DNA from 2 places in the Microbacterium sp. ZOR0019 genome. Region 1 is predicted to be linked to the other one. Evidence: predicted binding sites of a transcription regulator. Region 1 holds the regulator's gene; the other holds the start of a gene.
What was found. The regulator HrcA, encoded in region 1, represses chaperone genes, less so after heat shock. The targets are predictions, from matches to a motif close to TTNGCACTCGNNNNNNNCGAGTGCNAA.
Positions count from the first base shown of each region.

Region 1 (16,044 bases):
GCTGTCGCTGGTGGGAGGACTGCTCACCGCGTTCGCGCGCCAGCCGTCGCGCTCATGAGCCGGGCTGCTCCTCTTCCACCGTCGCGATGGCCAGCTGCAGCACGGCATTGAAGACCCGTGGCCGCATCGCCGTGACCAGGTGCGTCGTGCGGGGCACGATGAGGAGCTCCGCATGCGGCGCGAGACGTCGGAACAAGGACTCGTTCAGACGCAGCTGGTCGTACTGCCCGTTCACGAACCAGAGCGGGACCGCGATCCGGGGGACCGCGGCGGCGATGTCCAGCGCGGCGAGGCTGCGCAGCGCCGTGTCCTGCATGTCCAGTGCATATCCACCGGCGGCGAAGTCGGATCTGGTCTCCGTGGGGATGGTGGCCTCGAGGACGCGACCGGTCAGCCACATACCGCGATCGGGCAGCGAGTCGACAGCCCGGGCGAAGAGGCGATAGGCGCGGAGTCCCGCACCGTGGGGGAGCGAGGTGCACGACGCCGCGACGAGCGCGGCCACCGGCGGTCGCTGTGCCCCGCCGACGTAGGCGAGACACAGCAGCCCACCCATCGAATGCCCCACGAGCACGACGGGGCCCTTCTCCGCTGCCGCACGTACGGTGGCATCGATCGTGTGGAGCGCCTCGTGCAGCGTGAAGTCCTCGTCCATGCGGCTCCCGTGCCCGGGGAGATCGACCGCGGTCGACGCATACTCCTGCTCGTCGAGATACGTGGTCTGTGCGCGCCACATCGTCGCGGACGTGCGGATGCCGTGCACGAAGACGATCTGGGTGCTCACGCGAACAGCATAAGGAAAGCGGGGCCGGTGGATGAACCACCGACCCCGCTTCGACGCGAACGTCAGAGGGTGTTACTTCTCCCAGCCGACGTTCTCGACGGGCTGGATGCCGAACAGGTCGAGACCCACGTAGGGCTCCGGCGTCAGGTTGGCGAGGCCTTCCTGGACCGTGTAGATCTGCGGGCCGTTGTACAGCGGGATCAGGCCCCAGCGCTTGTAGATCTCGGGCTCGAGCTCCATCGCGGCTGCGGTCTGAGCCTCGGGGTCGGACTGCGACTCGACCTTGTCCTTGATCTCGGCGTCGAGTTCGGCGTCACCGACACCCGACAGGTTGAGACCCGAGTCCGAGCAGTACAGCTGGCAGAACCAGGCGGCACCGAACGGGTCGGACGAGGTGAAGCGGAGACCGGAGACGTCCCAGTTCTTCGAGGTGTAGTCCGAGGAGAACTGGCTGGCGGGACGGACCTCGACCTGGACGTCGATGCCGACCTCCTTCTCCTGCGCCTGCAGCGACTGTGCGAGAGCCTTCGAGGTGGCCGTGTCGTTCCAGATGGGGTAGACCACCGAGAGCTTCACGCCGTCCTTCTCACGGATGCCGTCCGAACCCTCAGTCCAGCCGGCCTCGTCGAGCAGCTTCTTGGCGCCCTCGACATCGAACTCCCAGCCTGCGGCCTTCATCGAGTCGGTGTAGCCGGGCTGGAACGAGAACAGGGTCAGCGAGCCGGCCGGGTCCTCTTCGTAGCCGAGGCCGTTCCACGCGATCTGCTTCTGCTGGTCGATGTTGATGGCCTTGAAGAACGCCTCGCGGACCTTGACGTCCTCGAACTGCGGCTTGGAGGAGTCGACCTGCAGGATCGTGTTGGCCGTCTGCTGCGCGCGGTAGACCTTGGCGCCGTCGACGTCCTTGACCTGGTCGATGAGCTCCTGGGAGCCCGTCTCCACCATGTCGACCTCGCCGTTCTTGAAGGCGTTGACGCCGGCCTGGCCGTCCATACCCGTCATGGTGACCTTGTCGAGCAGCGGAGCGTCGCCCCACCACTCGGGGTTCGGCTTGAACGAGATGTAGCCCTTGGTCGCGTCATACTCGTCGACCGTGTAGGGACCGGCGCCCCACTCCGGGTGCGGGTTCTCGATCATCGCTTCGTTGAAGGTGTCCGGGTCTGCGAGTGCCGGGTGGATGACGCCACCGTTGAAGGGCATCTGCGGCCAGGCGAACTCGCCCTTGAAGGTGACGATCGCCGTCTTGGCGGTGTCGCCCTGCTCGACGGACTCGATGTCCTTGTAGCCGTCGGTGGCGTTCGGGTTGAAGCCCTCGTCGTAGGAGCGGTTGGCCTTCCACGTGGCGTCGATGGCGGTCCAGTCCATGTCCGTGCCATCGTTCCAGTGGGCCTCGTCGGTGAACGTGAAGGTCAGGACCGTCTTGCCATCCTTGACTTCGTTCTTCCACTCGTCGAGGTAGTTGTCGTTCTTGTACTGCGTGCCGTCCGGCTCCATCAGGATCAGCTGTGGCGTGTACCACGCGGCGATGCGTGCGGTGTCGGCGCTGCCGTCACTGTTGAAGGCGTTCAGCTGCGGCGGCACCTCACGGATCGCGAAGTTGACCTCGCCACCCTCCTGGAGGTTCTCGCGAGGCTGCGGGTTGTAGTCCGCCATCTCGACGTCGGTCTTCTCGCCGTTGTCGCCATTGTCGCCACTGCCGCTGTTGCCGGCAGCGCACCCGCTGAGCGCGAGTGCGAAAGCGCCGGTGAGTGCCAGCGCTCCCATCAGCTTGTACTGCTTCATGGTGCTCCTTTCGCCTTTCGGCGTGTCATAAGGGGAGAATAGTTCGCCCGGTACACGAATGCGGCCGAGCCAAGTGAATGCCGCCTAACCGTTATCGGACGGTGATCCGTCTCCGGTCAGGAGACGTTCGACAGGCCCGAGGTGGTCTCTGGATCGAAGACGATCCGCTGCCGCGTCCGCTCGATGTCGGGGTCGGGGACCGGGATCGCCGACAGCAGCGCCTTGGTGTACGGATGCCGGGGATTGTCGAAGACATCGTCCACGTCGCCGTGCTCCACGAAGTCGCCCAGGTACATGACGGCGACGCGATCCGCGATGTGACGCACCACGGAGAGGTCGTGAGCCACGAAGAGGTACGACAGGCCGAGCTTGACCTTGAGGTCGTCCAGGAGGTTGATGACGCCCGCCTGAATCGACACGTCGAGCGCTGACACCGGCTCGTCGAGCACCACGATCTTGGGGTTCGTCGACAGTGCACGGGCGATGCCGATGCGCTGCCTCTGCCCGCCGGAGAACGCCTGCGGGAACCGATCGCGATGCGCCGGGTTGAGGCCCACGAGGTCCATCAACTCACCGACGCGTCGGTTCACCTCCGCCTTCGGGGTGCCGATGGCCGTCAGCGGCTCGGAGATGATGTCCGCGACCGTCATGCGCGGGTCGAGCGCACCCATCGGGTCCTGGAACACGATCTGGATGTCGCGCCGCAACTCCCGCTCCACCTTGCGACTGCGGATGTCGTTGACACTCGTCCCGGCGATGACGATGTCACCCTCGGTCTGCTTGACCATGTCCATGATCTGCAGCAGCGTCGTGGTCTTCCCGCTCCCGGACTCGCCCACGATCGCCATGGTCTCGCCTTCGCGGACGTCGAAGCTGATGCCCTTGACGGCATGCACCTCGCCGACCTTGCGCTTGAGGAAGGCGCCCTTGAGGAGCGGGAAGGTCTTGGTGAGGTTCTTCACCTCGAGCGTGATGGGACGCTCCTCGCGGGGCAGGCGGGTGAGTTCGCTCTCCGGCGCCTCCCTGACCGGATACACCGGCAGTCCGCCGAGCAAGCCGCCGTCCTCGATCTCATTCGAACGGATGCAGGCGGCGCGATGTGCCTCGCCACCGCTGGTCAGGACGGGCAGGAGTTCCGGCTCACGCGTCCGGCACGCATCCATCACGATCGGGCAGCGGTCGGCGAACGGGCAGGCGTCGGGGAGGTTGATCAGGAGGGGCGGGTTGCCCTTGATCGGGGTCAGTGGTTCCTTCTCGGCCTTGTCCACGCGGGGGATCGCGCCGAGGAGTCCGATGGAGTAGGGCATCCTCGTCTGGTGGAACAGCTCGCGCACGGGCGCCTGCTCCACGGGCTTGCCGGCGTACATCACCATGACGTCGTCCGCGGTGCGGGCCACCACGCCCATGTCATGCGTGATCATCATGACAGCGGCGCCGGTCTCGGCCTGCGCCTTCTCGATCAGGTCGAGGATCTGCGCCTGGATCGTGACGTCGAGCGCCGTCGTCGGCTCGTCGGCGATGATCAGCTTCGGGTCGTTCGCCATCGCGATCGCGATCACCACGCGCTGACGCATTCCTCCGGAGAACTCGTGGGGGAACGCCTTCATCCGCTTCTCGGGCTCGGGGATGCCCACGAGCTTGAGCAGATCGATCGCCCGGGCGTTCGCCTCCTTGACGCTGAGGTTGCGGTGCACCGTGAGCGCCTCGATCAACTGGGTGCCGATCGTGTACACGGGCGTCAGCGAGGTCAGCGGATCCTGGAACACCATCGAGATGCCGTTGCCACGGATACGGGAGAGCTGCGCGTCGGTCTTTCCGAGAAGCTCCTGCCCGTCGAACAGGATCGAGCCGGAGATCTTCGCGTTCTCGTCGAGCAGGCCCATGACGGCCAGCGAGGTGACGGACTTCCCGGAGCCGGACTCACCGACGATGCCGAGGGTCTTGCCGGCCTCCAGGTCGAAGGAGACGCCGCGCACGGCGTCGACACGGCCGGCTTCGGAGGCGAAGCTGACGGTGAGGTCGCGGACGGACAGTACGGGGCTCATGCGCGGCCTCCTGCAGCCGAGGTGGGGTCGAGGGCGTCACGCAGGCCGTCGGCGATCAACGCCATCGACACGGTCAGCAACGTGAGCGTCAACGCCGGGAAGTAGAAGAGCCACGGAGAGCTCGTGATCGACGTGCTGCCCTCTCCGATGAGTGATCCGAGGGAGACGTCGGGGATCTTCACACCGAAGCCGATGAACGACAGGCCGGTCTCCGTCGTCACGGCCGCGACGATACCGAGCGTGAAGTTGATGACCAGCAGAGATCCGATGTTGGGGACCAGGTGTCGCAGCACGATGCGTGTGCCTCGGACGCCCATGTAGCGCGCCGCCTGCACGTACTCCCGCTCGCGAAGCGACAGTGCCATGGTCCAGATGATGCGCGCGGGGAAGAACCAGCTCACGAAGATCATCACGAGGGCGATGACCCACCAGACGCCTCCCGAGTCGTTCGAGATGACGGACAGCATCAGGAAGGTGGGGACAACCATCATGAAGTGGATGACCAGCAGCGCGATGCGTTCGAACCAGCCGCGGAAATAGGCGGCGGCCGTGCCGACGAGGGCCGACAGGATGGTGGTTCCGACCGACACCGTGATCGCGATCATGAGCGAGCGCTGCAAGCCGACCGCGGTCTGGGTGTAGGTGTCGTTTCCGGCGCCGTTCGTGCCGAACCAGTGCGCTGCCGAGGGCGGCGTGCTCAGTGCGAGGAAGTCCATGTCGTTGACGGCGTACGGAGACAGCACCGGGCCGAGGGTCGCGAACAGGATCAGGGCGAGCAGGACGACGATGCCGCCGACGGCCGGCTTGTTGCGCATGTAACGGCGTGTGTAGAGCGTCCACTTCGAGAGGGACTTGCGGGGAGCTGCCTCGGTGGACGGCTCGACCAGCGGATCGATCATTTCGGTGGTCATATCAGCTCACCCTCACTCGCGGGTCGAGGACGACGACGACGACGTCCGCGAGGACAGCGCCGATCGCCGTCAGCACGGCGCCGAACGCGGCGACCGCCACCACGCCGTTGATGTCGTTCTGGTTGATGGTGTCGAGGAAGTAGCGGCCCATGCCCTGCCAGGCGAAGATCGATTCGGTCAGGATCGCGCCGGTGAAGATCGTCGGGATCGTGAAGGCGACCTGGGTCGCGACCGGGATGAGCGACGTGCGGAGGGCGTGCTTGCGGACCGCCTGCGCTTTGGTCAGTCCCTTGGCGCGAGCGGTGCGCACGTAGTCCGCGTTGATGTTGTCGAGCAGGAGCGAGCGCTGGAGGAAGTGGTACTGCGCGTAGCCGACGAGCACGAGCGCGATCGTGGGCAGCGTGACGTGCTGGAGCGCGTCGATGATGGTCGGGAAGAAGCCGGTCACGCCCGGGCTGGAGGAGCCGGTGACGTAGAAGATCCGCACCCCTGTCCACTCGTTGAGGGCGATGGCGAGGAGCACGACCGCGAGGCCGGCGACGATGATGTTGATGTTCATCGTGATGATCGAGGTCGCTTGGCCGATGCGGTCGGCGAGCTTGTACTGGCGGGACGCGGTGTAGACACCCAGCCAGATGCCGAGCACGGCGGCGATGATCGTCGCACCGAGCACGAGCTCCGCGCTGACCCACATGCGGTAGGCGACCTGCTCGTTGACCGACTGCCCGGTGGGGCTCGTGCCCCAGTCCCAGCGGAACAGGATGCCGCTGAACCAGTTCCACCACCGCTCCATGAGCGGCACGGTGTCGCTGAGGTTGCGCGGGATCAGGACGTTGTCGATCTGCTCCGGCGTCAGGGGTGGTCGTCGCCCCACGTAGTTGCTGCGCGGGTCGAGGAATCCCCACGCGAGGAAGAACGTGAGGTTCGTCGCGACCACGATCATGAGCAGCCAGCCGAGTGTTCGGCGCAGGAGGTACTTGATCAAGGGGTCAGTCTTTCTCTTCTACAGACGCGCTCGGGATCAGCCGACGCAACGCTGAGTCAGTTGGATTACGGAATCGCCATCCACCGAACTCTGCGATGCGACAACCGCCACGGGGTCTGTGATGGAGTCTTATCGCTTGCGGGATCCGGTGTCACGGAATTTCCCAGGCAACTTCGGGAGACTATCACCGGAATGCGGGAATCGGGGATTAGCGCCCCCTCACCGTAGAATCGAAGGGACATGTCCCCACGCGCTCTCACACCTCTCCAGCCTGCCTCGACGCCGGCTGCGCAGATCCGCAATTTCTGCATCATCGCCCACATCGACCACGGCAAGTCGACGCTCGCCGACCGGATGCTCCAGATCACCGGCGTCGTCTCGGACCGAGACATGCGGGCCCAGTACCTCGACCGCATGGACATCGAGCGCGAGCGCGGGATCACCATCAAGAGCCAGGCCGTTCGGATGCCGTGGGAGCTCGACGGTCAGACCGTGGCCCTGAACATGATCGACACACCCGGCCACGTGGACTTCACCTACGAGGTCTCGCGTTCGCTCGCGGCCTGCGAGGGAGCCATCCTGCTCGTCGACGCGGCGCAGGGAATCGAGGCGCAGACGCTCGCGAACCTGTACCTTGCGCTGGAGAACGACCTCCACATCATCCCGGTGCTGAACAAGATCGACCTGCCGGCCGCCGACCCCGAGAAGTACGCGAAGGAGCTGGCCTCGCTCATCGGAGGCAAGCCCGAGGATGTGCTGCGTGTCTCGGGCAAGACCGGCGTCGGCGTCGAGGAGCTGCTCGACCGGCTGGTCCAGGACATCCCTGCTCCGGTCGGCGACGCGGATGCGCCCGCCCGCGCGATGATCTTCGACTCGGTGTACGACGCGTACCGCGGTGTCGTCACGTATGTGCGCATGGTGGACGGCAGTCTCTCGCCGCGCGAGCGCATCCAGATGATGTCGACCGGGGCCAACCATGAGGCGCTCGAGGTCGGCGTGTCGAGCCCGGAGCCGACCCCGACCAAGGGGCTCGGCGTCGGCGAGGTGGGCTACCTGATCACGGGTGTGAAGGACGTTCGCCAGTCGAAGGTCGGAGACACGATCACCACGTCTCGGAAGCCGGCATCGGAACCTCTGCCGGGGTACACCGACCCGAAGCCGATGGTCTTCTCCGGTATCTACCCGATCGACGGCAGTGACTACGCGGAGCTCCGCGAGGCTCTCGACAAGCTCAAGCTCTCGGACGCCTCGCTCCAGTACGAGCCCGAGACCTCGGTCGCGCTCGGTTTCGGTTTCCGCTGTGGTTTCCTCGGTCTGCTCCACCTGGAGATCGTCACGGAGCGCCTCGCCCGCGAGTTCGGACTCGACCTCATCACGACCGCGCCCAGCGTGATCTACGAGGTGCTCACCAGTGACACGGGCGAGACGGTCACCGTGACCAACCCGAGCGAGTACCCGGACGGGCGCATCGGATCGGTCTCGGAGCCCATGGTGAAGGCCGCGATCCTGCTGCCGAAGGACTACGTCGGCACCGTGATGGAGCTGTGCCAGTCGCGCCGCGGCACCCTGCTCGGAATGGAGTACTTCTCCGAGGAGCGTGTCGAGCTGCGCTACAACATGCCGCTCGGTGAGATCGTGTTCGACTTCTTCGACCAGCTGAAGTCCAAGACGCAGGGCTACGCCTCTCTCGACTACGAACCCTCCGGACAGCAGGAAGCCGACCTCGTCAAGGTCGACATCCTCCTCCAGGGCGAGAAGGTCGACGCCTTCAGCTCGATCGTCCACCGGGACAAGGCCTACGCCTACGGCACGATGATGGCCGAGCGCCTGCGCAAGCTCATCCCTCGTCAGCAGTTCGAGGTCCCGATCCAGGCGGCGATCGGCGCGCGCATCATCGCCCGTGAGACCATCCGGGCGATCCGCAAGGACGTGCTGGCGAAGTGCTACGGCGGCGACATCACCCGTAAGCGCAAGCTCCTCGAGAAGCAGAAGGAGGGCAAGAAGCGCATGAAGATGGTCGGCCGCGTCGAGGTCCCCCAGGAGGCGTTCATCGCCGCGCTCTCGGGAGACGTCGAAGGCAAGGACAAGAAGTAGTCGTGCCGCTGCCCGCGTATCCGCGGGGGATGACGCGTCATCCGCTCGTCGCCGTGCCCGACGGCATGCTCGGCGAGGAGAACTCGACCACCGTGGCACCGGCGGCGCGCGACGCGGTCGCGGCGCTGGTGAGCACGTGGGAGTTCAAGCGGCGCGCGGGTTTCGAGACACCTGCGGGTGCACCGATGCCCGAACTCGAGGGCGTGCTCGCCAAGCGTGTCTTCGGCATCCGCTTTGCGGAGCCCGTGCGCGTCGTCTGGGCCGACGCGAGTGGTTTCGGCTACGAGACCCGTCCGGGGCATCCGATCTACGGCGAGGAGTCGTTCCGGATCGACGAGCGGGGCGTGTTCACCGCACGGTCCGTCTCGCGCCCTTCGACCTGGTTCTGGCGGATGCTCGCGCCTGCTCTGCGGACGATGCAGCGCTCGACCCACGCCGAGTACGTCCGGATCGTCCAGGAGGCGGCGAGGGCAGCGGAGGCGGAGACCCCGCGCTGAGCGGTTCGGGGCCGCCATGTGACCTCGTGCGGCGCGTGGGGGTGTTCGCTCAGGCAACGCGAAGTAGGGTGGAGGTCATGCGGCGCGGGACTTTCCGAGACGACACGGTGGACTATGCGGCCGTGGGTGCGACCCATGCGCCCGATCTGATGCACTACCCGCCGGAGCGCAGCATCCCGGCGGAGGAATCCTGGCGGATCGGCAGCGGCGTCGAGCGGTTCCAGACCGCGGGGGAAGCTCTCCTGTCCTGGACGGCGCAGCGCGCTGCTGGGCTCTCGGTCGAAGACGTGCGGCCGGCACCCGGACCCGCATACGCGGGCGTGAGCTTCGACGCGGAGGGGAATCCGATCGCCCCGAGCAAGCGCGATGTCGAGCCCCGCTACGACGCCGAGGGCATGCCGTTCGTCGGCGCAGGGATGACGTTGCACCTGCGCGGACGAGTCGCGGGGATGCGCGCCGACGCCGAGCTCCGCGTGATCTCGGTCACGGAAGAGACCCGGCGCATCGGATTCGTCCTCGGCACCGTCGGCGGGTCCGTCGTCAGCGGTGAGGAGTCGTTCGACGTCGACTGGCGTGAGGACAACGACGAGGTGTGGTTCACCGTGCGAGCGTTCGACGCACCGAACGCCCTCATCTACCGGACGATTCCCGCCCTCATGAAGCGTCGGCGCCGCGAGCTGTTCGCGCGCTACCTGCGGGCGATCTCGCCGCTCTACGCGACCCCCGTCTGATGGCGGGACCGCTCCCTCTCGGAGATCCGGCGCCGGCGGACGGGCATCTTCCCTCCGACCTCGTGATCGACCCGAACGTCCCGTTCTCCGCCTACCTGCACATTCCGTTCTGCACCGTGCGCTGCGGTTACTGCGACTTCAACACGTACACCTCGACCGAGCTGCGCGGGGCGAAGCAGGAAGACTACGCATCGACGTTGATCTCCGAGATCGCGCTCGCCCGTCGGGTGCTGGCTGATGCCGGGGCACTGCGTCCGATGGACACGGTCTTCTTCGGGGGTGGCACTCCGACACTCCTCCCCGCGGGAGACCTCGCCCGCATGCTCGAGGCGGCGACCGGAGCCTTCGGCCTCGCGGACGGAGCGGAGGTGACCGTCGAGGCGAACCCCGACACCGTGACCCCCGCGGTCGCCCGTACACTCGCCGACGCCGGCGTCACGCGGATGTCGGTGGGCATGCAGTCCGCCGTTCCCCACGTGCTCGCGGCCCTCGATCGCACGCACCGCCCCGAGAACGTGCGCACCGCGGTGGCTGCGGCGAAGGAGGCCGGGCTGGCGGTGAGCGTCGACCTGATCTACGGCGCACCGGGGGAGTCGCTCGCGGATTGGGAGGCCTCTCTCGATGCGGCACTCGCCCTCGAACCCGACCACATCTCGGCGTACGCGCTCATCATCGAGGACGGCACCAAGCTCGCGCGCCAGATTCGTCGGGGCGAGGTCCCGACGCCGGACGATGACCTGCAGGCCGACATGTACGAGCTCGCCGATGCCCGCCTCGGGGCAGGGGGTTTCGACTGGTACGAGGTGAGCAACTTTGCGCGCACTCCGGAGCGACGCTCGCGGCACAACCTGGCCTATTGGCGGGGGAGTGACTGGTGGGGGTTCGGCCCCGGTGCGCACAGCCACGTGGCCGGTCTGCGGTGGTGGAACGTGAAACACCCGGCCGCCTACGCGCAGAGGCTCGCGGCATCCGAGTCGCCGGCGGCGGGAACCGAGCGCCCCGATGTGGAGTCGCGCACGCTGGAGCGGATCCTGCTGCTCAGCCGGATCCGCGAGGGGATCGCCGTCGATGAGGTGCCCGCCGGGAACCGGAGCCGGGTCGCGGGCCTCATCGCCGATGGCCTCGTCGACCCTGCGGCCGCGATCCGGGGGCGCATCCAGCTGACTCTGCGAGGGCGGCTCCTCGCGGATGCCGTGGTACGTGCGCTGACCGACTGACGCCGGAGCGCTGTCAGCCCGGAAGCAGGTCCATGCCCGCGGTGCGGCGCTGCGGCACCGTCGCACTGACCGTATCGAATACCCGCGTGCGACGCTCGGAGCCGTACACGGGCCAGCCCGGATCTCCGCCGGTCACGAAGCCGACCCAGGCTGTGTTCATCTCGGTCGCGAGTGCGCCCGGTGCCGCGGTGCCGGCGAGTCGTCGCGCCTCCTCATCGTCGAGCCGGTCGAACACGAAGCCGAGTTCGAGCGCGTGCGCCGCTCGGAGGTCTCGGACGGGACTGGGCCACGCGAATTCGTAGACGTGCGTGCTCTCGGGGCGTGCGGACGCCACACGGCTCAGCGGTGCGCGCAGCATCATGTCGGTGACGAGTTGCCCGAAAACCTCTCCCGTGTTCGCTCCGGGAAATGCGGACCGGTACTCGGACACCGCGCGGCGCGGGATGCGCGAGAGGAGACGTGCGGCCTGCAGCTTGAACTCGCTGATGCCGGCGAGCGCCTCGGGCGGGAACCACAATCGGTACTCGTCGGTGTTGCTGCCGATGAGCAGTGGCGTGTCGATCTCGCCGAGGACCTCGTGAGGGGACCGCGGAAGGCTGTCCGGATCGATCGCGATCTGGAAGCCGGGTGCGCCGCCGAGCGGGGAGGAGCCTGCGGACTGTTCTCTCCTCGCGTCGAGGAGCTGCGCGGGCGAGAGCGCGGCGAACGAGTCCCGATCGGCGCGGACCCCGAGGCGCTTCGCGAGCTGCGCCGTCACACGTCCCGCCTTCTTCGGGGTCTGCGCCTGGAGCGGGCCCGACTCGATGATCGCGCGACTGATGAGAGCGCGGGAGTCGTCTCGGGCGAGCAAGGCCGCCACGATCGCGCCGCCCGCCGATTCCCCCATCGCCGTGATGTGTGATGGATCCCCGCCGAACGCCGAGATCTCGCGGTGCACCCACTCCACGGCCGCGGCGGCGTCGCGCAGACCGAGATTGCGGGGGGCGCCGTCGAGGACGGAGAAGCCCTCGGAACCCAGACGGTAGTTGATGGAGACGAAGACGATGCCCGCCCTGGCGAACACCGACCCGTCATAGAGCGGCAGCGCGGCGGTGCCCCGCTCGAGCGCTCCGCCATGGATCCACAGCAGCACGGGGGCATCGGACGTGTCGGTCGGAGCCCACACGTTCGCGGTCAGGATGTCGTCACCGTCGAGGATCACCGAACCCAGCAGCTCGCCGATCGGACCCGCGTACGGCACCTGCGGTGAGGTCGGGCCGAAGCGGGTGGCCTCGCGGACGCCGGACCAGGCATCGACCGGCTGGGGGGCGCGGAATCGGTTCGCCCCGAACGGCGCCTGCGCATAGGGAACGCCGAGGTAACGGACGACCCCGCCCTCCTCGGTGCCGCGGACGATGCCGCACGACAGGGTGGCCTGGGGTGAGGTGGTCATGAGCGTCATCCTAGGGTTGTGCGTCTGCAGTACGGAGATTACCGAGCTGAACGGGGTAGGATTGGCACTCTGAACGTCCGAGTGCCAGCGGAAGGGAAGGCGATGGTCACAGAGCGAGGACTCCAGGTTCTCCGCGCGATCGTGCAGGACTACGTCGAGACCCACGAACCCGTCGGCAGCCGTTCCATCGTGGACCGCCACTCCTTCGGGGTCTCCGCGGCGACCATCCGCAATGACATGGCGCTGCTCGAGGACGAAGAACTCATCACGGCACCGCACACGTCTTCAGGGCGGGTGCCCACCGACAAGGGCTATCGCGTCTTCGTGAATCATCTCGCGCAGCTGCGACCGCTCTCCTCGGCGCAGCGGTCCGCCATCGAGTCGTTCCTCGGCGAGCCGGCCGACCTCGACGACCTCATGGTGCGCACGGTCCGGGTGCTGACCCAGCTCACCGGCCAGGTCGCACTCGCGCAGTACCCCTCGTTCGCCCGCGCACACGTCACGCACGTGGAGCTCGTCGCGCTGGCGCCCAATCGGCTCCTGATCGTCCTCGTCACCGACGCCGGGGGAGTGTCGCAGCGTGTGGCCATGTTGCCGGAGGCGATCGACGAGGCCGAGATGGCCGTGCTGCGGGCGCGCCTATCGGCGCTGATCACGGGACAGGGCATCGGCGAGGCATCCGATCGGCTTCAGGGACTGCTCGCGGCGGATGAGGTGGCCAAGGACCGCGTGCTGCGTTCGATCGCCGGTGTCGTGATGGATGAACTCGGCGGGTTCCGGCAGGAGCGTCTGGTGATGGCGGGTGCCGCCACCCTCGCACGTCGAGAACAGGACTTCCGTGGGAGCATCCACCCGCTTCTCGAGGCGATCGAGGAGCAGGTGACGCTGCTGCGGCTGATGAGCGAGATGGTGACCGACGAGCACGGACTCGCGGCCAGCATCGGCACGGAGAACGCGCCGTTCGGTCTCGGTGAGGCATCGATCGTCGCCAGCAACTACGCCGCCCCCAGCGGTACGGCGCGAGTCGGCGTCATGGGGCCGACGCGCATGGACTACCCGAGCAACCTCGCCGCAGCACGGGCCGTTGCCCGCTACCTGTCGCGGATGCTCGACGAAGACGAGGCCGGCCGCTGACGCGGCCGCCGAGAGAACACACGCAGAAAGGCGATTGTGGCGGACCACTATGAGGTTCTCGGGGTGTCCCGGGACGCTTCCACCGACGAGATCAAGAAGGCGTATCGACGTCTTGCGCGACAGCTGCACCCGGATGTGAATCCCGGTGAGGACGCAGCAGAGCGCTTCAAGCTCGTCACCCACGCGTACGACGTCCTCAGCGATGACGACTCGCGTCGCCGCTACGACATGGGCGGCGGGGACGGCGCTGCCGGCAACTTCGGCGGCTTCGGCGGCTTCGGGGATATCTTCGAGACGTTCTTCGGCGCGTCGCAGGGCGGTGGGCGCGGCGCGCGTCCGCGTTCGCGTCGGGAGCGCGGGCACGACGCACTCGTGCGGGTGTCCCTCGATCTGGGCGACGTGGTGTTCGGTGCGCATCGCGACATCGAGGTCGATACGGCCGTGCTGTGCGAGACCTGTCAGGGGTCCTGCTGCCAGGAGGGCACCTCGCCCGTCACGTGCGACATCTGCGGTGGCTCGGGGCACGTGCAGCGACAGGTGCGGAGCCTCCTCGGCAACGTCGTGACCTCCCAGCCGTGCGGCACCTGCGAGGGGTACGGCACCACCATCCCGCATCCGTGCGGCACCTGCGGCGGGCAGGGACGCGTGCGCTCGCGTCGGACGGTCTCCCTCGACATCCCGGCCGGCGTCGAGACCGGACTCCGCCTCCAGCTCCCCGGTTCCGGGGAGGTCGGCAAGGCGGGCGGTCCGAACGGAGATCTGTACGTCGAGGTGACGGTCAACGCCCACCCGGCGTTCAGCCGTGACGGCGATGACCTGCTCGCGACGCTGGAAGTGTCGATGACCGACGCGATCCTCGGCACCGAGACCACGATCCAGGGACTGGATGGTGAGGTCGATCTCGAGATCCGGGCCGGCGTGCAGTCCGGTGACGTGCTGACCATCAAGGGGCGAGGCATCACCCCGCTCCGTGGCACGCAGCGCGGTGATCTGCGCGTCGGCGTCCAGGTGCTCACCCCGACCAGGCTCGATTCGGCGCAGCGGGCTCTCATCGAGGACTTCGCGAAGAAGACCAAGGCCCCGGACCCCCAGCTCGCGCAGTTCCAGCAGGGCCTCTTCTCGAAGCTCCGCGATCGTTTCCGCAGCCACTGATCATGGCGCTTCACTTCGTGGTCGAGTCGGCATCGGACGCGGTCGCCGGCGATGTCGTCTCCTTGACCGGGGCCGAGGCGAAGCACGCGGCCGTCGTCCGTCGACTTCGGGTCGGTGAAGAGGTGACCGTCGGCGACGGAGCAGGAGTGTGGCTGACGGGTGCAGCGGAGGAGGTGTCCCCGACACGCGTGGAGGTGCGAATCGCCCGGCGCTCGGAGCACCCGGCTCCGTCTCCGCGGATCACCCTCGTCCAGGCGCTGGCGAAGGGCGACCGGGACGAGCTCGCCGTGCAGGCGGCCTGCGAGCTCGGAGTCGACGAAATCGTGCCCTGGCAGGCGGCGCGCAGTGTCTCCCGCTGGGAAGGGCCGAAGGCGGTGAAGGGCCGCGAGCGGTGGGCGACTATCGTCCGCGAAGCCGCCAAGCAGGCCCACCGCCCGTGGCTTCCGGACGTCGTCGCCCCGGTGTCGACGAGACGACTCGCCGAACGTGCGAGCTCACAGCGTGTCCTCGTGCTCGACCCCACCGCGGCGGTGCGCCTGTCGGAGATCGAAGCCGACGGCCGGGATCTGACGCTGGTGGTGGGGCCGGAAGGCGGGATCTCGGACGAGGAACTCGACCGGCTCACCGACGCGGGTGCCGAGCGCGTACGTCTCGGCGACACGGTGCTGCGCACATCGACGGCAGGTCCGGCCGCGATCGCCGTGCTCTCCGTGACCCTCGGACGCTGGTGACCTCCGGCGCCGAGGCGGCAGGGGAGCGGGCATGCCGCGATCAGTAGACTTGAGCACATGACGGAACCCTCGATCTTCACGCGCATTCTGAACGGGGAGATCCCCGCCGAGATCCTCGGGGAGACGGAGCGGGTCTTCGCGCTGCGGGACATCGCTCCGCAGGCTCCCGTGCACCTGCTCGTCGTACCCAAGTCCGCCGACTACCGCGACGTCACCGAGCTCGCTGCCGGAGACCCGTCGCTCCTGGCCGAGATGGTCGCGTTCGCCACGGAGTTGGCTGCGGAGCACAGCGACGACGGCGACTTCCGCCTCGTCTTCAACACCGGCGCCGGTGCCGGACAGACCGTTTTCCACGTCCATGCGCATGTGCTGGCCGGAGGATTGACTGAGAAGAGTGTCGGTGCCTGAGAATCACGAACCGCAGGAGCGCAGCCTGGGCGGCCGGCCTCCCGAGTCCGTCGAGACGATCTATGCCGACGGAGTCGCCATGGTGCAGCTGCTCGGCCCGCAGGACCGTCTGCTGCGGATGCTCGAGAGGGAGCATCCTGA
Region 1 covers NZ_JRKC01000009.1:42,407-58,450, forward strand. The annotation lists gene L978_RS02430 (MFS transporter) at 1-58, shown strand, start outside; gene L978_RS02435 (alpha/beta fold hydrolase) at 53-784, opposite strand; gene L978_RS02440 (ABC transporter family substrate-binding protein) at 857-2,566, opposite strand; gene L978_RS02445 (ABC transporter ATP-binding protein) at 2,683-4,611, opposite strand; gene L978_RS02450 (ABC transporter permease) at 4,608-5,522, opposite strand; gene L978_RS02455 (ABC transporter permease) at 5,524-6,507, opposite strand; gene lepA (translation elongation factor 4) at 6,748-8,601, shown strand; gene L978_RS18205 (DUF1990 family protein) at 8,631-9,098, shown strand; gene L978_RS02475 (DUF1990 family protein) at 9,176-9,829, shown strand; gene hemW (radical SAM family heme chaperone HemW) at 9,829-11,046, shown strand; gene L978_RS02485 (carboxylesterase/lipase family protein) at 11,060-12,478, opposite strand; gene hrcA (heat-inducible transcriptional repressor HrcA) at 12,581-13,612, shown strand; gene dnaJ (molecular chaperone DnaJ) at 13,649-14,764, shown strand; gene L978_RS02500 (16S rRNA (uracil(1498)-N(3))-methyltransferase) at 14,767-15,495, shown strand; gene L978_RS02505 (histidine triad nucleotide-binding protein) at 15,553-15,903, shown strand; gene L978_RS02510 (PhoH family protein) at 15,983-16,044, shown strand, end outside.

Region 2 (16,044 bases), on a different contig from region 1:
TTCTTCGGGCAGGGGGATCTCGGTGGCGACGTCACGGGCCGCGGGATCGTCCAGGGTGGTCACGGTCCGCGCGGCATCGCCGAGTGCTTCGACGACGACGTCCTTCGTGACGCCCATGGCTGTGGCGACCTCGGTCGGGGTCGCGGTCCGGCCGAGACCGGCGGTGAGCGTCTCGCGGACGGCGACCGTCTCTTTGATGCGCTTGCGGATGCCGCGCGACGCCCAGTCCATGGAGCGCATCTCGTCGGCGAAGGCACCGAGGATGCGACGGCGCGCGTAGGCGCCGAAGGGGACGCCCAGGTCAGGATCGAACGCGTCGGCCGCGGTCACGAGCGCGAGCGCGCCGACGGCCGCCAGCTCGTCACGGGGGATGTGGGTGGCGCGGGAATGGGTTTCGGCGGCGAGGTATCCGACCAGGGGGAGGTTGCTCTCGATGAGGAGATTGCGCTCAGCGCGCGAAGGCATGGGGGATGATCCACCTCTCTGGATGCACTCCGGAAGATCCGAGGAGATGAGCAGATGTGTATATCACAAGGAGCGAGATATGTACATGGGGAGAACTACCCATCGCCGTTCCACATAGTAACCTTAGGGGCGCGGCAGCCGATAGTGACCTTTGGCCGCGTTATGAGGCGTGGCGATCACTGGGGAAAAGGGGATCATGGGAGCCAACGAACTATCGATACAGCTGTGGCGAGAGCGTGAACTGCTCGAGATGCTGCTCTTCAAGCTCGACGAGCAGCAGTTGCTGCTCGCCGCCGGGCGATCCCAATGGATACAGTTTGCCGCGCGTGAGATCGATCAGGTACTCGACAGGCTTCGTGGCGCGGGACTCGCGCGCGCCGTCGAGGTCGCGACCGTCGCCGAGGAGTGGGGGGCTCCCGAGGGCGCGACGATTCGCGAACTGATCGCACACGCGCCGGAAGGTGCGTGGCAGGAGGTCTTCGCGGACCACATGCGGGCGCTGACCAAGCTCGCTGCCGAGGTGGAGCAGATGCGCGACGCCAACGCGGAACAGCTCAGCGGAGTGCTCCGCGCGACCCAGGAGACGATCGCCGCATTGGGGCACGACACCGGGGAGTACACGACGACGGGTGATCGCGCTCGCGACGACGCTGCGCGCATCATCGACACCGAGATGTGACCGGAAGGGGATCATGTCGACCTTCAGTGGATTGAACACCGCGGCCAGCGGCCTCGCGGCGGCCCGACGGGGCATGGACGTGGTGGGACAGAACATCGCGAACCAGAAGACCGAGGGGTACACGCGTCAGCGTGTCCAGACCTCGGCCATCGCCGCCATCGCCCAGACCGGCCGCTTCAGCGTCGGCGCACAGCCGGGGCACGGTGTGTCGATCGACGGCGTGGCCCGTCTCGGCGATGCTCTGCTCGATGCCCGCGTCCGCGATTCCCTCGCCGCGTCCGGCTTCTGGTCCACCCGTGCCGTCGCCGCCACCACGATCGAGGCCTCTCTCGCCGAACCGACCGAGAACGGGCTCGCGGCCCGACTGTCGAAGTTCTGGTCGGGATGGCAGGACCTCGCGAACACCCCCGACTCGGGGGCCGCGGCGTCCAGCATCCTGGAATCCGCGAAGGAACTCGCCTCGCAGATCGCGGGTGGGTACCGGACGGTGGCCGGACAGTGGAACGATGCCCGCGCCGCGGCCGACCGGACGATCACCCAGGTGAACGCGGCGGCGGACCAGATCGCCGTGCTCAACGGCGAGATCCGTGATGCCCTGGCCTCGGGGCGCTCGGCGAACGAGCTCATGGACCAGCGCAGCGTGCTCGCGCAGAACGTCGCCCGCATGTCGGGTGCCGCCGCCACCCTCGAGACCGACGGCACGATGACCGTGCGCATCGGCGGCAACGCCCTCGTCGCAGGCTCCGATGCGCGCCATCTCGTCCTGGACGGACCGGCCACCATCGACGCCGGCCAGCGCTTCACGGTCTCCTGGGCGTCCGCTCCCGGTCTGACGGCATCGATCGACGGCGGAGAGCTCGGCGGTTCGCTCGCCGTCCTCGCCCCGGCCGCGGATGGAGGGATGCTCGCGCAGCTCGCTTCCACCTACGACGCGGTGGCGACGCGGCTGGCAGAAGCGCTGAACACCCAGCATCGCGCGGGGGTCACATCGTCGGGACAGCCCGGCGGCGACTTCTTCACGATCCCCCCGACCGGTTCCGCCGCACTCGGGCTGAGCGTCGCCATCACAGCACCGTCGGACCTGGCGCTCGCCGCCCCGGGCGCCGGTGCCTGGGACGCGAGCAACGCCGACCTGATCTCCCAGATCGGGCGGAGCGCGACCTCGCCCGACGCGCTCTGGTCCGACCATGTCACCCGGTTCGGTGTGGCGACGGCGGCCGACGTGCAGCGCGCGAAGGTGTCCGACGCGGCCGCGGTCGCGGCGGTCGGCGCGCAGCAGTCCGTCGCCGCCGTCGACGGCGACGAGGAGACCATCAGTCTGCTCACCTACCAGACCGCCTATCAAGCCGCGGCCCGGGTGATGACCGCGGTGGACGAAGCGCTCGACGTGCTCATCAACCGCACGGGTCTCGTCGGACGCTGATCGAAGGAGCATCATGATCTCTCGAGTCACCTCCTCGGCCATGACGCAGACGGCCATGCGGCAGCTGCAGTCCAACCTCTCCGAGCTCGCGCGTCTGCAGGAGCAGGCCACCTCGCAGCGTGCCTTCGCCGCGCCGTCCGACGATCCGGCCGCCGCGGCAGCCGCGCTCGCGCTTCACGCCGAGCAGCGACGCAACGACCAGTACGCGCGCAACATCGACGACGGACTCGCCTGGGTCACGGCGGCCGACGGGGCGATCACCGCGAGCACCTCACTGCTCGGGCGGGTCCGCGACCTCACCGCGCAGGGTGCGAACGACGGCGCGCTCGACGCCGTGGCCAAGGAAGCACTGGCCGTGGAACTCGAAGGCCTCCGCGAGGAGCTCTTCGCCCAGGCGAACACCCGGCTGCTCGGACGCTCCGTGTTCGCCGGAACGTCGGACACGGCAGCCTTCGCCGCCGACTACAGCCACAGTGGCGTACCGGGCGCGGAGGTGACCCGACGGGTCTCCGACGGTGCCTCCGTGCGCGTCGACACCGATGGCGCCGCCGTCTTCGGAACCGGGGACGACTCGGTGTTCGCGTTGGTGGACCGGATCGTCGCCGATCTCCGTTCCGGTACCAACGTCGGACCGCGACTCGCGGAGATCGACGCGCGTCGCACGGCCATGCTCGGGGTCCAGGGGTCGGTGGGCACCCGTCAATCTCAGATCGAACGCGCCAAGGAGGCGGCAGTGCAGAATTCCGTGTCCCTCGAGTCCCGCCGCACGGCGGTCGAGGACGTCGATTCGATCGAAGTGCTCGTGCGCCTCCAGGCGCAGGAACTCGTGTATCGCTCCGCGCTCGCGGTGAACGCGCGGGTGCTCCAGCCGTCGCTGATGGACTTCCTCCGATGACCGCGGCGCTGACTTTCCTCGCCCCGCCTCCCGGACTCGCGCCGCATGTCGACTTCGCCCTGGCCCCGGTCGACGGCGCCGACGGACTGTTCGCGATGCGGGCCGTGCAGGACGCGGAGCTGCGGCTCTACCTCGTCGATCCGCGGACGGTGCTGAGCGAGTACGCGCCGATCCTCACCGACGAGCAGGCCGACGCACTCGCTCTCCGCGACGCCGAAGACGCACTGATCCTCGTGGTCGCCCACCCGTCGGCGGAGGGCGTGAGCGTGAACCTGCTCGCGCCGGTGATCGTGAACCGCACGACGGGGGCCGCGTCGCAGGTGATCCTCGAGGACCAGGACTACCCGTTGCGCGCACCCTTGGGCTGAGCCGTCGTTCCCGGCCGGTCCAGGCCGTTCTCCCAGCGGAACCACGGCTAATCTGGAAGGGTGATCCTCGCCGTCGACACCTCCCTGGGTACCGCTGTGGCCCTCATCGATGCCGACGGAGACCTCCGCGCCGAGGCGAGTGCAGCCGACCCGCTCGGCCATGCCGAGATCATCGGCGACCTGCTGGTCGAGGTGCTCGCACAGGCCGGAGCTGGAGCGGTGACCCACGTCGTCGCCGGCATGGGACCCGGACCGTTCACCGGACTGCGGATCGGCATCGCCGCGGCACGAGCCTTCGCGCTCGGACGCGACATCCCCGTGATCGCGGTGCCCAGCCATTTCGCGGCCGCGCTCACCGCGACCGAGACCGAGACGGGGCCGTTCGCCGTCGTCACCGACGCGCGCCGACGCGAGGTCGCGATCACGGTCTTCGACGGGATCGACGCCGACGGGATTCCGCACGTCGTCGCCGAGACGGTCCTGGTGCGCGCGGCGGACGCCGACGCACACCTCGACGGCATCCGACGCATCGACGTCGCGACGCTCTCCGCGCGGGACCTCGCCCGGGTCGGCGCGCGCGCCCTCGCCGCCGGCCGTGTGTTGACGGACGATGAGCCCCTCTATCTGCGGAACCCGGATGTGACGCTGCCCGGTGCCCCGAAGAAGGTGGGGACGTGACCCTCCGCGACGCCGTGCCCGACGACCTCGACGCGATCATGATGATCGAGAACCGCTCCTTCCCGACCGATGCCTGGAGCCGGGAGACCATGGCGTCCGAGCTCGCCAGCCTGCACGGCCGGTACCTGGTCGATGAGCACGAGGGGAGTGTGATCGGCTACGGCGGGGTGCGGGCCCTGCGCGGGAGCGCCGACGCCGATATCCAGACCATCGCGCTCCTCAGCGGATATCGCGGCCAGGGCCGTGGCCGGGCGCTCCTGCGTGCGCTGCTCGCCGCCGCGGCGGAGCGCGGTGCCCGCGAGGTGTTCCTCGAGGTCAGGGCCGACAACCCCGCGGCGGAGGGCCTCTACCTCGCCGAAGGCTTCACCGAGATCGGCCGTCGTCCCCGCTACTATCAGCCGGATGATGTGGATGCGGTCGTGATGCGCCTGGAGCTGCGCCGTCACCCGGTCACCCGAGACGAGTCCGAGGAGGCGACGGCATGAACGAGCCTCTGGTCCTCGGCATCGAGACGAGCTGCGACGAGACCGGCATCGGAATCGTCCGCGGACGCACCCTGCTGTCGAACACGATCGCGTCGAGCATGGACGAGCACGCCCGCTACGGCGGCGTCGTGCCGGAGGTCGCGGCCCGGGCGCATCTCGAGGCGCTCCAACCCGCCATCGATGCGGCGCTCGCCGAAGCGGGTGTGGGCCTGGATGAGCTCGACGCGGTGGCCGTCACGAGCGGTCCTGGTCTCGCGGGCGCGCTGATGGTGGGCGTGGGCGCGGCGAAGGGCCTCGCTGTCTCGATCGACAAACCGCTCTATGCCGTCAATCACCTCGTCGGCCACATCGCCGCCGACATCCTGACCGGCGGCTCCGCACCGCTCGAGTATCCGACGATCGCCCTGCTGGTATCCGGTGGGCACACCTCGCTGCTGCATGTCCGCGATCTCACGACCGACGTCGAACTCCTCGGCGAGACCATGGACGACGCCGCAGGCGAAGCCTTCGACAAGGTCGCCCGGCTCCTCTCGCTGCCCTACCCGGGTGGTCCCGAGATCGACCGCGCGGCGGCCGATGGCGATCCGGAGGCTATCCGCTTCCCCCGTGGTCTCTCCCGGGCCTCCGATCTGGCGAAGCATCGCTATGACTTCTCGTTCTCCGGACTGAAGACGGCCGTGGCCCGCTGGGTCGAGCGGTGCGAAGCGGAGGGGGTCGAGGTGCCGGTGGCAGACGTCGCCGCGAGCTTCCGTGAGGCCGTCGTCGATGTGCTCGTGACCAAGGCGCTCGCCGCCTGCGCGGATCTCGGCGTGCCGAGACTGCTCCTCGGCGGCGGGGTGATCGCGAACCGGCGCCTGCGCGAGGTCGCCCTCCGACGTGCCGCCGAGGCCGGCGTCACCGTCCGCATTCCCCCTCTCTCGCTGTGCACCGACAACGGCGCCATGATCGCGGCCCTGGCGTCGGAGCTGATCTCCTCGGGGCGTCCGCCGTCACGCTTGACGTTCGGCGCGGACTCGACCCTTCCGGTGACCGAGATCCAGATCGCGGAGGGGGCGCCCGCATGAGCGACACCTCGGGTGCGGCCGAGGCGAAGGCCTCACCCACCCCGCCGACGCGCATCGAGAGCCCGAGCGAGCAGGTCGAGCAGCATCCGGCTGCGGCCGCGCGGCTTCCCGGAGCCCGCCGGGAGGGGTATGCCAAGTTCCCCACCGGCCCTGTCGGCATCGAACCCGTGGTCGCGAGCGGTCCCGACATCGACGCGCGAGACGACGTGGAGTGGGAGCCGTCGACCGATGCCTCGCCCATCGACGACACTCGACTCGCGCCGTGGGCGCTGCTGGCGGCGATCGTCGCGCTCGGAGCCTCGTTCTTCGTCGGCTGGGGGATCCCCGTCGCGATCGTCGCGGTCATTGCCGCGGCCATGTCGTTGCGTCGTCCGGTCGAGAGTCGGGCGATCGCGCGGTGGGCGCTCGTGCTGGGTCTCTGCGCGACCGTCTACAGTCTGGGGTGGCTGGTTTGGGCGGGCATGCAGTTCGAGAAGCTCGGGTGACCGGATGCTCGACGCCGAGGAATCGGAGGAGCTGCGCTCCCTGCACGCACGGGCCTATGGCCGCGACTCCGCACTGACGGCCGCTGAGGCGGTGCGGCTCCGCGAACTCGAGGACCGCCGGCGGACCACGGCCGCTGCGCCGAAGAGCGAGGAGCCGACGCAGGTCGAGGAGCCGACGCAGCTCGAGGAGCCGGCGCAGCTCCAAGGCGCGGCGCACGTCGATGGGACGGACTCCGTCGGGCCGTCGCCGGGTGAGCGCCGCGATGAGCCCTGGCCGGCGGATCGGTCGGGAGGCGAGATGTCCGAGCCGATCGCGGAGGCACACGCCTCGCCGGGATCGTCGCTGCGGTCGTTGCTCGCCGTGACGCGGTCGCACTGGCGACCGGTCGCCCTCGCCACCGTGGCCGTACTTCTGGTCGGGGTGGGCGTGGGGTGGCTCGCCTTCGGTCGGTCCCACGACGCACCCGTCGCGCTGTCCCCTGAGCAGCAGCAGTGGGAGGACGACCTCGTCGCGGGTGGGGACTACGATCCCGGCTCGGTCCGTGCGCTCGGGGTGGAGGAGGGAGCGGTCATCTGGACCGCGACGAAGGACGGTCGCGAGCGCACGTGTCTGATTCTGAGCACGGGCGATGTGACCCTGCCGAACTGCGACGAGACGGAGTCCGTGTCCGCGCAGGGCATCTACGGTTCGATCACGGTGCGCTCCGAAGAAGACCTGCAGCGGCAGATCAGCGCGCAGATGCTCTTCACCGCGTCGGGTGAGCCTGCCGTCGCGGTGAACTCGTACGACTACGATCCGACGCAGACGGGGATCACGTATGCGAACGAGGAGGAGTCGCAGACCGCGGCGCGACTGACGCGCGAGGGGTTCGACGCCGGTTCCCTCTGGGTGGTCGGCTACGACGGCGACGTCCCGCTCTGGACGGCCGTGCAGAGCGACACGCAGAGCTCCTGCCTGATCTATGACGGATCCACCGACGATTCCCCGCAGACGTGCCTCGATCCCGAGACGATGCAGGAGCAGGGGGCGAGTCTGGTCCTCAACGTCGTCGACGCCGATTCCGGTGCCGTCACGCACTTCGAACTGGCCTCGAGCACGGGCGCGGGCTACCTCGTCATCACCCACGAAGCGGACGCCGCCGGTGCAGCCGAGGACTGACGCCGAGGAGCTTCGGGCGCTGCAGCAGCGGGCCTACGGCCGCGGGACACGGCTGACGGAGGGGGAGGCCGAGCGCCTGCGCGACCTGGAGGAGCAACGCCGCTCTCCGATCGAGCCCCCGCCGTCGGCAGTCGACGAGGCCGGTGCAGATCCCTCGGCGGACGACGAGGATCCCGCTGCGGAACAAGCGCCTGCGGACGCGACGGTCGAACCTTCCGTGCCGGTTGCGCCTGCCGTCAGCGACGAACCCGTGCCTCGCCGGGGCGCGCTGCGGCAGCAGGTCGTGGCTGCGATCGCGGGGGTCGCCGTCGTGCTCGCGGTCGGCATCGGAGCCGGCTGGGCACTGTTCTCGCCGCGGGACGCGAGTATTCCCCTGACCGGAGAGCAGCAGCAGCGACGCGCCGAACTCTCGGCCTCGACGTTCGATCCCGGCTCCGTCCGTGCGGTCGCCGAGTCGGACGACGCCCTGGTCTGGTACGCGACCAGGGAGGACGGCGCTCTGAGCTGCATGGTCCTCGATGTGAGCGGTCGGGAGCAGACGGACTGCCTCCCGGTCGACGAGGTCGACAACGGGTTGACCGCGGTTCTCCCCGTGGAAGCGGACGGGACGATCGGCGAGGAGTCTTCCGGCGACGGGGCCTTCGGCGTGGAGACGGTCATCGCCACGTTGCGCCTGTCGGTCGACGGTGAGCCGATGGTGGGGATCCAGCGCTGGGGCGGACCGTCCTCGCTGGCGGCGGAGTTCCCGGAAGAGGTGCGCGATCGCGCCGAGGAGCTCGCGGCGGACGGCTTCGGCTTCGGGCTCTCATTGATCACCATGTTCCGGGGGGAGCCGGTCTGGCTCGCCGACCGCCTCTCGGCGCAGGGCACGACGGACAGGTGCCTGATCGTCGACGCGGGCGGACCCATGGCGTGCGTACCGTTCGAGACGGCGGTGGAAGGAGGGCTCGCCACGCAGGTCGTCGACGACGACACGCGCGACGGCAGGGCGACGATCACGGCGCTCGAGCTGAGGTTCACGGGGCAGCAGAACGCGTATCTGGTGGTCGCCGAGGGCGTGCCCGTCGCCACCGTCCCGCCGGGCGAGTCGTTCTTCGTCGAGGCGCCACCCGGAGACCCGATCGAGATCGCACCGCCGGGGGCGGGAACCGGCAGCTGAAAACGGATCAGCTCGCGGCGGAGACCCGGTCGGCGAGGATCGCCACGCGTCGATCGCCGATGCGGGCGAGGATCAGCGTCGCCTCCTGGTCTCCCCGCAGCGTGAGCTTCGTGCGGAAGGCCGCCGGGTCGACGTCGACCCCACGCTTCTTGATCTCGAGTCGGCCGATGCCGTGCGCCTTCAGCGCTGTGCTGATCGCCTTGGGGTTCGCCGGCATCGTCTCGCGCACGCGGAAGGACTGCACGAAGGGGCTCGTCAGCGCCGAATCGGAGGTCAGGTAGGCGATGTGCTCGTCGAGCATCCCAGCGTCGAGGCTCCTGGCCACATCGCCGATCAGACGCGCACGGATGACGGCACCGTCGGGTTCGTGCAGGAAGGCGCCGAGCTCACGCACCGGCTCATCGGCGGCATCTGCGGGTGCGGTGAGCTCGTGGGACCGGTCGTCGCGGATCACCAGGGCCGCGCGGCGGACCCCTTCACGGGCGAGGGCGCCGCTCCACACCACGAGCTCGACGACACTGCCGTCGGCACTCACCCACTGCGACTCCGCGTCGGCGGGCAGCGCATCTCGGTCGTGCGCGGGGCCGAGCTTGATGCCCGTGGACACGCGGCGGGCGACGTCGAACGCCCAGTCGAGGGAGGGGGAGTAGTCGTCGGCCGACACGCGCCGCGTCTCACCGTGACCGGAGGTGCGTCGGGCGGGGTCCATCCAGATCGCCTGGTCGTCCGCGGCGGGCATCGTCTCGAAGGCGTCTTCGGCGGTGTCATGGCGCACCACTGCGCCGTCACCGAACGGCGCGAGGTTGTAGGCGGCGATCGCGGCGGTGACCTCATCGGCGTCGACTGCCAGCACGTCGAGCCCGGCGCCGGTGAAAGCCAGCGCGTCGCCGCCGATCCCGCAGCCGAGGTCGGCGACAGCCGTGAATCCCGCGCTGCGGATCCGCTGCGCGTGGCGAGCGGCGACTCCGAGCCTGGTGGCCTGCTCCAGGCCCGCCCGGGTGAACAGCATGCGTCCGGCGAACGGTCCGAATTTGGCGGAAGCCTTGGAGCGCAGGTGAGCCTGCCCGACGACCGCGGAGACCAGGTCGGGGGAGTGGCCGGCGGCGCGCAGCCTCGAGACCGCGCGAGCGACGTCGGCACTCGATCCGACCGTCCCGACCGCGTCGAGGAGTTCGAGACCGGCGGGGGTCAGCAGGGCGCGCAGCTCGGACATCTCCACGCCCTCAGCCTAATTCCCCGCCACGCGCGGAGCCGTGTCGAGCGGGTGTGCTGGCACTCGCATTGCGTGAGTGCCAGCACACCGCCTACACTGGCATTAGCACTCTCGGGTTGAGAGTGCGAACAAGTCTTTCGTGTCAGCGTCAAGAAAGAAGAGGTAGACCGTGTCGGTTTCCATCAAGCCGCTCGAGGACCGGATCGTCATCAAGCAGGTCGAGGCCGAGCAGACCACCGCGAGTGGCCTGGTCATCCCCGACACCGCCAAGGAGAAGCCCCAGGAGGGCGAGGTCGTGGCGGTCGGCCCCGGCCGTATCGACGACAACGGCAACCGTGTTCCGATCGACGTCGCCGTCGGCGACCGCGTGCTCTACAGCAAGTACGGCGGCACCGAGGTGAAGTTCGGCGCAGACGAGTTCCTCGTCCTGTCCGCTCGCGACGTCCTGGCGGTCGTCGTCCGCTGATCTGCGGAACCTGATCCGGCCCCTCCGCGGGGCAGGGTCGAGGTCCTCGAAGGGGCCCGGATGCTTCGGCATCCGGGCCCCTTCTGCATTCCCGGCGCTAGTGTTGTGCGGTGACCCCTGAGACGACCCGCGCCACCCGGACCGCGGGGGTCGCGTACGCCGGAGCCGCCTACCTGCTCTGGGGCGTGCTTCCGCTCTACTTCCTCCTGCTCGCGCCGACCGGGCCGTGGGAGGTCGTCGCCTGGCGGGTGCTGCTGTCGTTCATGTTCTGCCTCCTGCTGCTCACCGTCACCCGCGGGTGGGCCGCGTTCCGAGCGATCCTCCGGCAGCCCCGGCTGCTCGGCTGGACGGCGCTCGCCGGGCTCCTGATCTACGTCAACTGGCAGGTGTTCCTCATCGGAACCCTCAGCGACAACGTGATCGAGACGAGCCTGGGCTACTTCATCAATCCGATCACCACGGTGCTGCTCGGGGTCTTCGTCTTGAAGGAACGCATCCGCCGGCTGCAGTGGGCCGCGATCGCCATCGCCGCGATCGCCGTCGTCGTGATCATCGTGGCCTACCGTGCCTTCCCGTGGATCGCGCTCTCGCTGACCGCATCCTTCGGTATCTACGGACTCATCAAGAAGAAGATCGGTCCGGCGGTCGATGCCGTCAGCGGGCTCACCCTCGAGTCGTTCTGGCTGATCCCGATCGCCGTCGCGCAACTGATCGTGGTGTCGATGACCCCGGCGGGCATCACGATGGGCGCGAACGGAGGGGTGCACGCTCTGCTGCTGGCGTTCGCGGGAGTCGCGACGGCGGTACCGCTGCTGTTGTTCGCCGCGGGAACCCGGCGGATCAACCTCACGGTGATCGGCATGATCCAGTTCATCACCCCGGTGATGCAGTTCCTCATCGGCGCCGTCGTCCTGCACGAGCCGATGCCGCCGGAGCGCTGGGCGGGATTCATCCTCGTCTGGATCGCCATCGCCGTGTTCCTCGTCGATCTGCTGCTCGCCGGGCGCCGCGGCCGTCGGATCGCCGCGACCGAACTCGTCTGAACCCGGGTCTCTTCTCCGCCCGAACCCGGTCTCGGATCGTTAACGCACCGAGATACTTGCGATCCCTGCGCGCGCGTATCACGGCCTAGTGTTAGAGCACCCGCCTGTGGTCACAATCCACGTTCAGTTACGCAAGGGAGCATCATGAACGCACTGAAGGGCTCGCGCACCGCGAAGGTCTTCGCCGGGATCGCTTTGATCAGCGCATCCGCCATCGTCGTCGCCGGCTGCAGCAGCACGCCGAACGCCGAGCCGAGCGAGGGTGGTGAGAAGCCGGCCGTCGATCTGACGCTCAAGCTCGGCTCGCTCCTGCCCGCGACCGGTTCGCTCGCGTTCCTCGGCGCTCCGATGGAGGCCGGTGTCCAGCTGGCCGTCAACCAGATCAACGAGGCCGACGCCGGCGTGACCATCGACCTCACCACCGCCGACGAGGGCGACCTCGACAACAAGGCGTATGAGACCTCGATCACCAACCTGCAGAACGCCGGCATCACGGCCATGGTCGGTGCCGCATCGTCGAGCGTCACCAAGCTCATCCTCGACGGCAACGCCGGTGCGGGCATCCTCACCGTCTCGCCGTCGAACACGTCCCCGGACTTCACGGGCATCAACCCGCTGTACTTCCGCACGGCGCCGAGCGACAACCTCCAGGGCGAGGTCCTCGGCAACGAGATCGCCGAGGACGGTCACAAGACGCTCGGCATCATCTACCAGAACGACCCGTACGGCACCGGTCTCTTCGAAGCCATCAAGGCGACGTTCGAGAGCACCGGCGGCGAGGTCGTCGCGGATGCGTCCTACAACCAGGGCGACGGCCAGTTCAACGCGCAGGTCTCGGAGATCGCTGCCGCGAACCCCGACGCCGTGGCCGTCGTGTCGTACGACCAGTTCGCGACCATCGCGCCGCTCCTCGGCAACGCCGGGGTCGACACCGGGTCGCTGTACCTCGTCGACGGCAACCTCAAGGACTGGGGCACCGACATCCCGGTCAGCCTCGAGGGCTCGAAGGGCACCCGCGCCGGCGCCGAGCTGCCGCAGGACTTCCTCGACCAGCTGAACGAGGTCTGGACGGCTGACGGCAACGACCCGATCGACGCCGTGACGTACTCCGCCGAGGCGTACGACGCCGTGGTCCTGATGGCGCTGTCGGCTCTGGCCGCCGGCTCGGTCGAGGGTGCGGACATGGCGGAGCAGATGCGCACCGTCTCCGGTGGCGACGGCGATGGCGAGAAGTGCTCCACGTTCGCGGAGTGCGCCGACATCATCAACGGCGGCGGCACGGCGGACTACGACGGCCTCTCGGGCGAGATCACGTTCGACGAGAACAACGACCCGAAGGGCGCCGCGATCGGCGTCTACGAGTTCGACGCCGACAACGTCACCTCGCGCATCAAGTAATCGCACACAGGAAGGCCCCGGATGCACACCATCCGGGGCCTTCTTCTGTGCGGTCACCCTGCTCCGGTCGCAAAAAGGCTCGGTATCCACGCGGATACCGAGCCTTTTCGCGACCGGAACGTCAGGCGGCGTCGGTCCCGAGCGTCCCCAGGTAGAGGCCGATGACCTTCGGATCGTTCAACAGCTCGCGACCGGAACCCTCGTAGGCGTCCTTGCCCTGATCGAGCACGTAGCCGCGGTCGCAGATCTGCAGGCAGCGCCGGGCGTTCTGCTCCACCATGATCGTCGTCACGCCGGCCTTGTTGATGTCGGAGACCCGGATGAAGGCATCGTCCTGCCGCACGGGGGAGAGGCCGGCCGACGGCTCGTCGAGCAGCAGCACGGAGGGGTCCATCATGAGCGCCCGGGACATCGCGACCATCTGCCGCTCACCGCCCGAGAGCGACCCGGCGCGCTGTTTGAGTCGCTTGCCCAGCTCGGCGAAGATGCTGCTCACGAACTCGAGGCGCTCGGCGAAGATCTTCGGGTTCTGGTAGAGCCCCATCTCCAGGTTCTCCTGGATCGTGAGCGAGGGGAACACGTTGTTCGTCTGCGGCACGAAGGCCACACCGCGGCGGACGAGCTTGTCGGCCTTGAGGCCCACGATGCTCTCGCCCTTCACCGTGACGTCGCCCGAGCGGATCTCGACCATGCCGAAGATCGCCTTGAGCAGGGTGGACTTGCCGGCGCCGTTCGGTCCGATGATGCCGATCAACTCGCCCTTGTGGGCCACGAGGTTGGCTCCGTTGAGGATGTTCACTCCCGGCAGGTAGCCGGCGTGTACATCGGTCAGCTCGACGATGACGTCGTCGTTCTTGATCTCGTTGCGTTCGACGGGGGCGTCGGTCATGACTTCTTCTCCTCGATGTCCTCGGCCTCTTCTTCGGCCTCGACCTCGGTCTCGATCTTCTCCCGGATGCGGATCGCGTCCTCCTCCGAGATCACGGGGAGGCGACCGGTGACGGCACCGAGATCGAGATCCTGGTGCGCCCCGAGGTAGGCGTCCACGACGGCGGGGTCCTCCATGACCTGGTCGGGCGGCCCCTCGGCCACGACCCGCCCCTCGGCCATCACGACCACCCAGTCGGCGATGTGCCGGACCATGTGCATGTCGTGCTCGACGAACAGCACGGTCATCCCCTGCTCCTTGAGGTCGAGGATGTGCTCGAGCAAGGACTGTGTGAGGGCGGGATTGACGCCGGCCATCGGCTCATCGAGCATGACCAGGGTCGGATCGCTCATGAGGGCGCGGGCCATCTCGAGGAGCTTGCGCTGACCGCCCGAGAGCGATGCCGCGAAGTCCTGCTCCTTGGCATCGAGCTTGAAGCGGGTGAGGAGCTCGTGTGCGCGCGCCTCGATCTCCTGGTCCTGCGTGCGCCAGAGGAAGGGGAACAGCCCCGCCCAGAACCCTTCGCCGCGCTGGTCCTTCGCGCCGAGTTTCATGTTCTCGAGCACGGTGAGCAGCGACAGTGACTTGGTCAGCTGGAACGTGCGCACCTGTCCCATCCTTGCCACCTTGAAGGAGGGGATGCCCGAGAGGTTCTTGCCGTCGAACGACCAGGTGCCGGCGTTCGGCTTGTCGAAGCCGCACAGCAGGTTGAACAGGGTCGTCTTCCCGGCACCGTTCGGACCGATCAGGGCGGTGATCGCCCCGCGAGGGATCTCCAGGTGATCGACGTCGACCGCGGTGAGGCCGCCGAAGCGGCGCTCCACGGCATCGGCGATGAGGATCGGGTCGACCTTCTTGACCCCGGGGGCTGCGGGACCGGCGGCGAGACCGCCGGTCTTGGCGCGGGGTGTGGTCTTCGCGGGCGTGACCGCCGCGTCGTCGTTACTTGACAAAGGTCATCTCCCTCTTGTTTCCGAGGATGCCCTGGGGGCGGAAAATGACGATCAGCATCAGAACGACACCGATCACGATGTACCGCACGACGTCGGCTTGCGCGCTGGACATCGGGAGGTAGCCGGCGTTCGCCATCGCGGGGAGGAGCGCGCCGAGGAAGGCGAACACCACCCAGAACAGCACGGCGCCGAGTGTGGGTCCGAGCACGGTCGCCGCACCTCCGAGGAGGAGGATCGTCCACAGGAAGAACGTCAGCGACGTGGAGTAGCTGCCGGGGATCACCGCGGACGGCAGGATGAACACGACGCCTCCGAGGGCGCCGATCACACCACCCACCACGAGGGCCTGCATCTTGTAGGCGAAGACGTTCTTGCCGAGCGAGCGCACCGCGTCCTCATCCTCGCGGATGCCCTTGAGCACACGACCCCACGGGCTGCGCATGAGAGCCCACACCACGAGCACCGCCACTGCGAGGCTGATCACACCGACGACTCGGACCCAGAGGTCCGTCGCGTTGTAGGTCCACGGTCCGAAGCCGTAGGTGCCGGGAGGGAACGGGTTCGCATCGCGGAAGCTCTGGTGATAGCCCGAGAGTCCGCCCGCCGAGTTGGTCCAGTCCTTGAACAGCTCGGTCACGAACAGCAGGCGCACCACCTCGGCGGTCGCGATGGTCGCGATGGCCAGATAGTCGGCGCGCAGACGGAGGGTGGGGATACCGAGCACGAGAGCGAACACCGCCCCGCCGAGCAGGCCGACCAGAAGCGCCGCCCACCAGGGGAAGCCGAACGTCAGGATCGAGATCGCATAGCCGTAGGCGCCGATGGCCATGAAGGCCGCCATGCCGAAGTTGAGCAGTCCGGTGTATCCGAAGTGCACGGCGAGGCCCGTTGCCGCGAGCGCGTAGGCGATCGTCGTCGGGCTGAAGAGATAGGAGGCGGTGTTGCCGAAAATACTGCCGAAGTCCATGCGTCAGCCCAACCTTTCCTTGCGCCCGAGGATGCCCTGCGGTCGCACCAGCAGGATCACGATCAGTGCGACCAGTGCTGTCGCGTACTTGAGGTCTGTCGGTACGCCGAACAAGGTCGACACCTCGACCGCGAGGCCGACGATGATCGAGCCGATCAGGGCGCCGATCGCGGAGCCGAGACCGCCGAGCGTGATCGCACAGAACATCAGCAGCAG
Region 2 covers NZ_JRKC01000076.1:9,426-25,469, forward strand. The annotation lists gene L978_RS15310 (sigma-70 family RNA polymerase sigma factor) at 1-465, opposite strand, end outside; gene L978_RS15315 (flagellar protein FlgN) at 662-1,144, shown strand; gene flgK (flagellar hook-associated protein FlgK) at 1,158-2,567, shown strand; gene flgL (flagellar hook-associated protein FlgL) at 2,581-3,462, shown strand; gene L978_RS15330 (flagellar assembly protein FliW) at 3,459-3,830, shown strand; gene tsaB (tRNA (adenosine(37)-N6)-threonylcarbamoyltransferase complex dimerization subunit type 1 TsaB) at 3,891-4,508, shown strand; gene rimI (ribosomal protein S18-alanine N-acetyltransferase) at 4,505-4,993, shown strand; gene tsaD (tRNA (adenosine(37)-N6)-threonylcarbamoyltransferase complex transferase subunit TsaD) at 4,990-6,057, shown strand; gene L978_RS15350 (hypothetical protein) at 6,054-6,542, shown strand; gene L978_RS15355 (hypothetical protein) at 6,547-7,701, shown strand; gene L978_RS15360 (hypothetical protein) at 7,685-8,860, shown strand; gene L978_RS15365 (THUMP-like domain-containing protein) at 8,868-10,073, opposite strand; gene groES (co-chaperone GroES) at 10,243-10,539, shown strand; gene rarD (EamA family transporter RarD) at 10,650-11,582, shown strand; gene L978_RS15380 (ABC transporter substrate-binding protein) at 11,727-12,980, shown strand; gene L978_RS15385 (ABC transporter ATP-binding protein) at 13,102-13,869, opposite strand; gene L978_RS15390 (ABC transporter ATP-binding protein) at 13,866-14,861, opposite strand; gene L978_RS15395 (branched-chain amino acid ABC transporter permease) at 14,851-15,828, opposite strand; gene L978_RS15400 (branched-chain amino acid ABC transporter permease) at 15,832-16,044, opposite strand, start outside.
Region 2: the regulator HrcA is predicted to act here: its motif matches at 10,130-10,156, upstream of groES (co-chaperone GroES).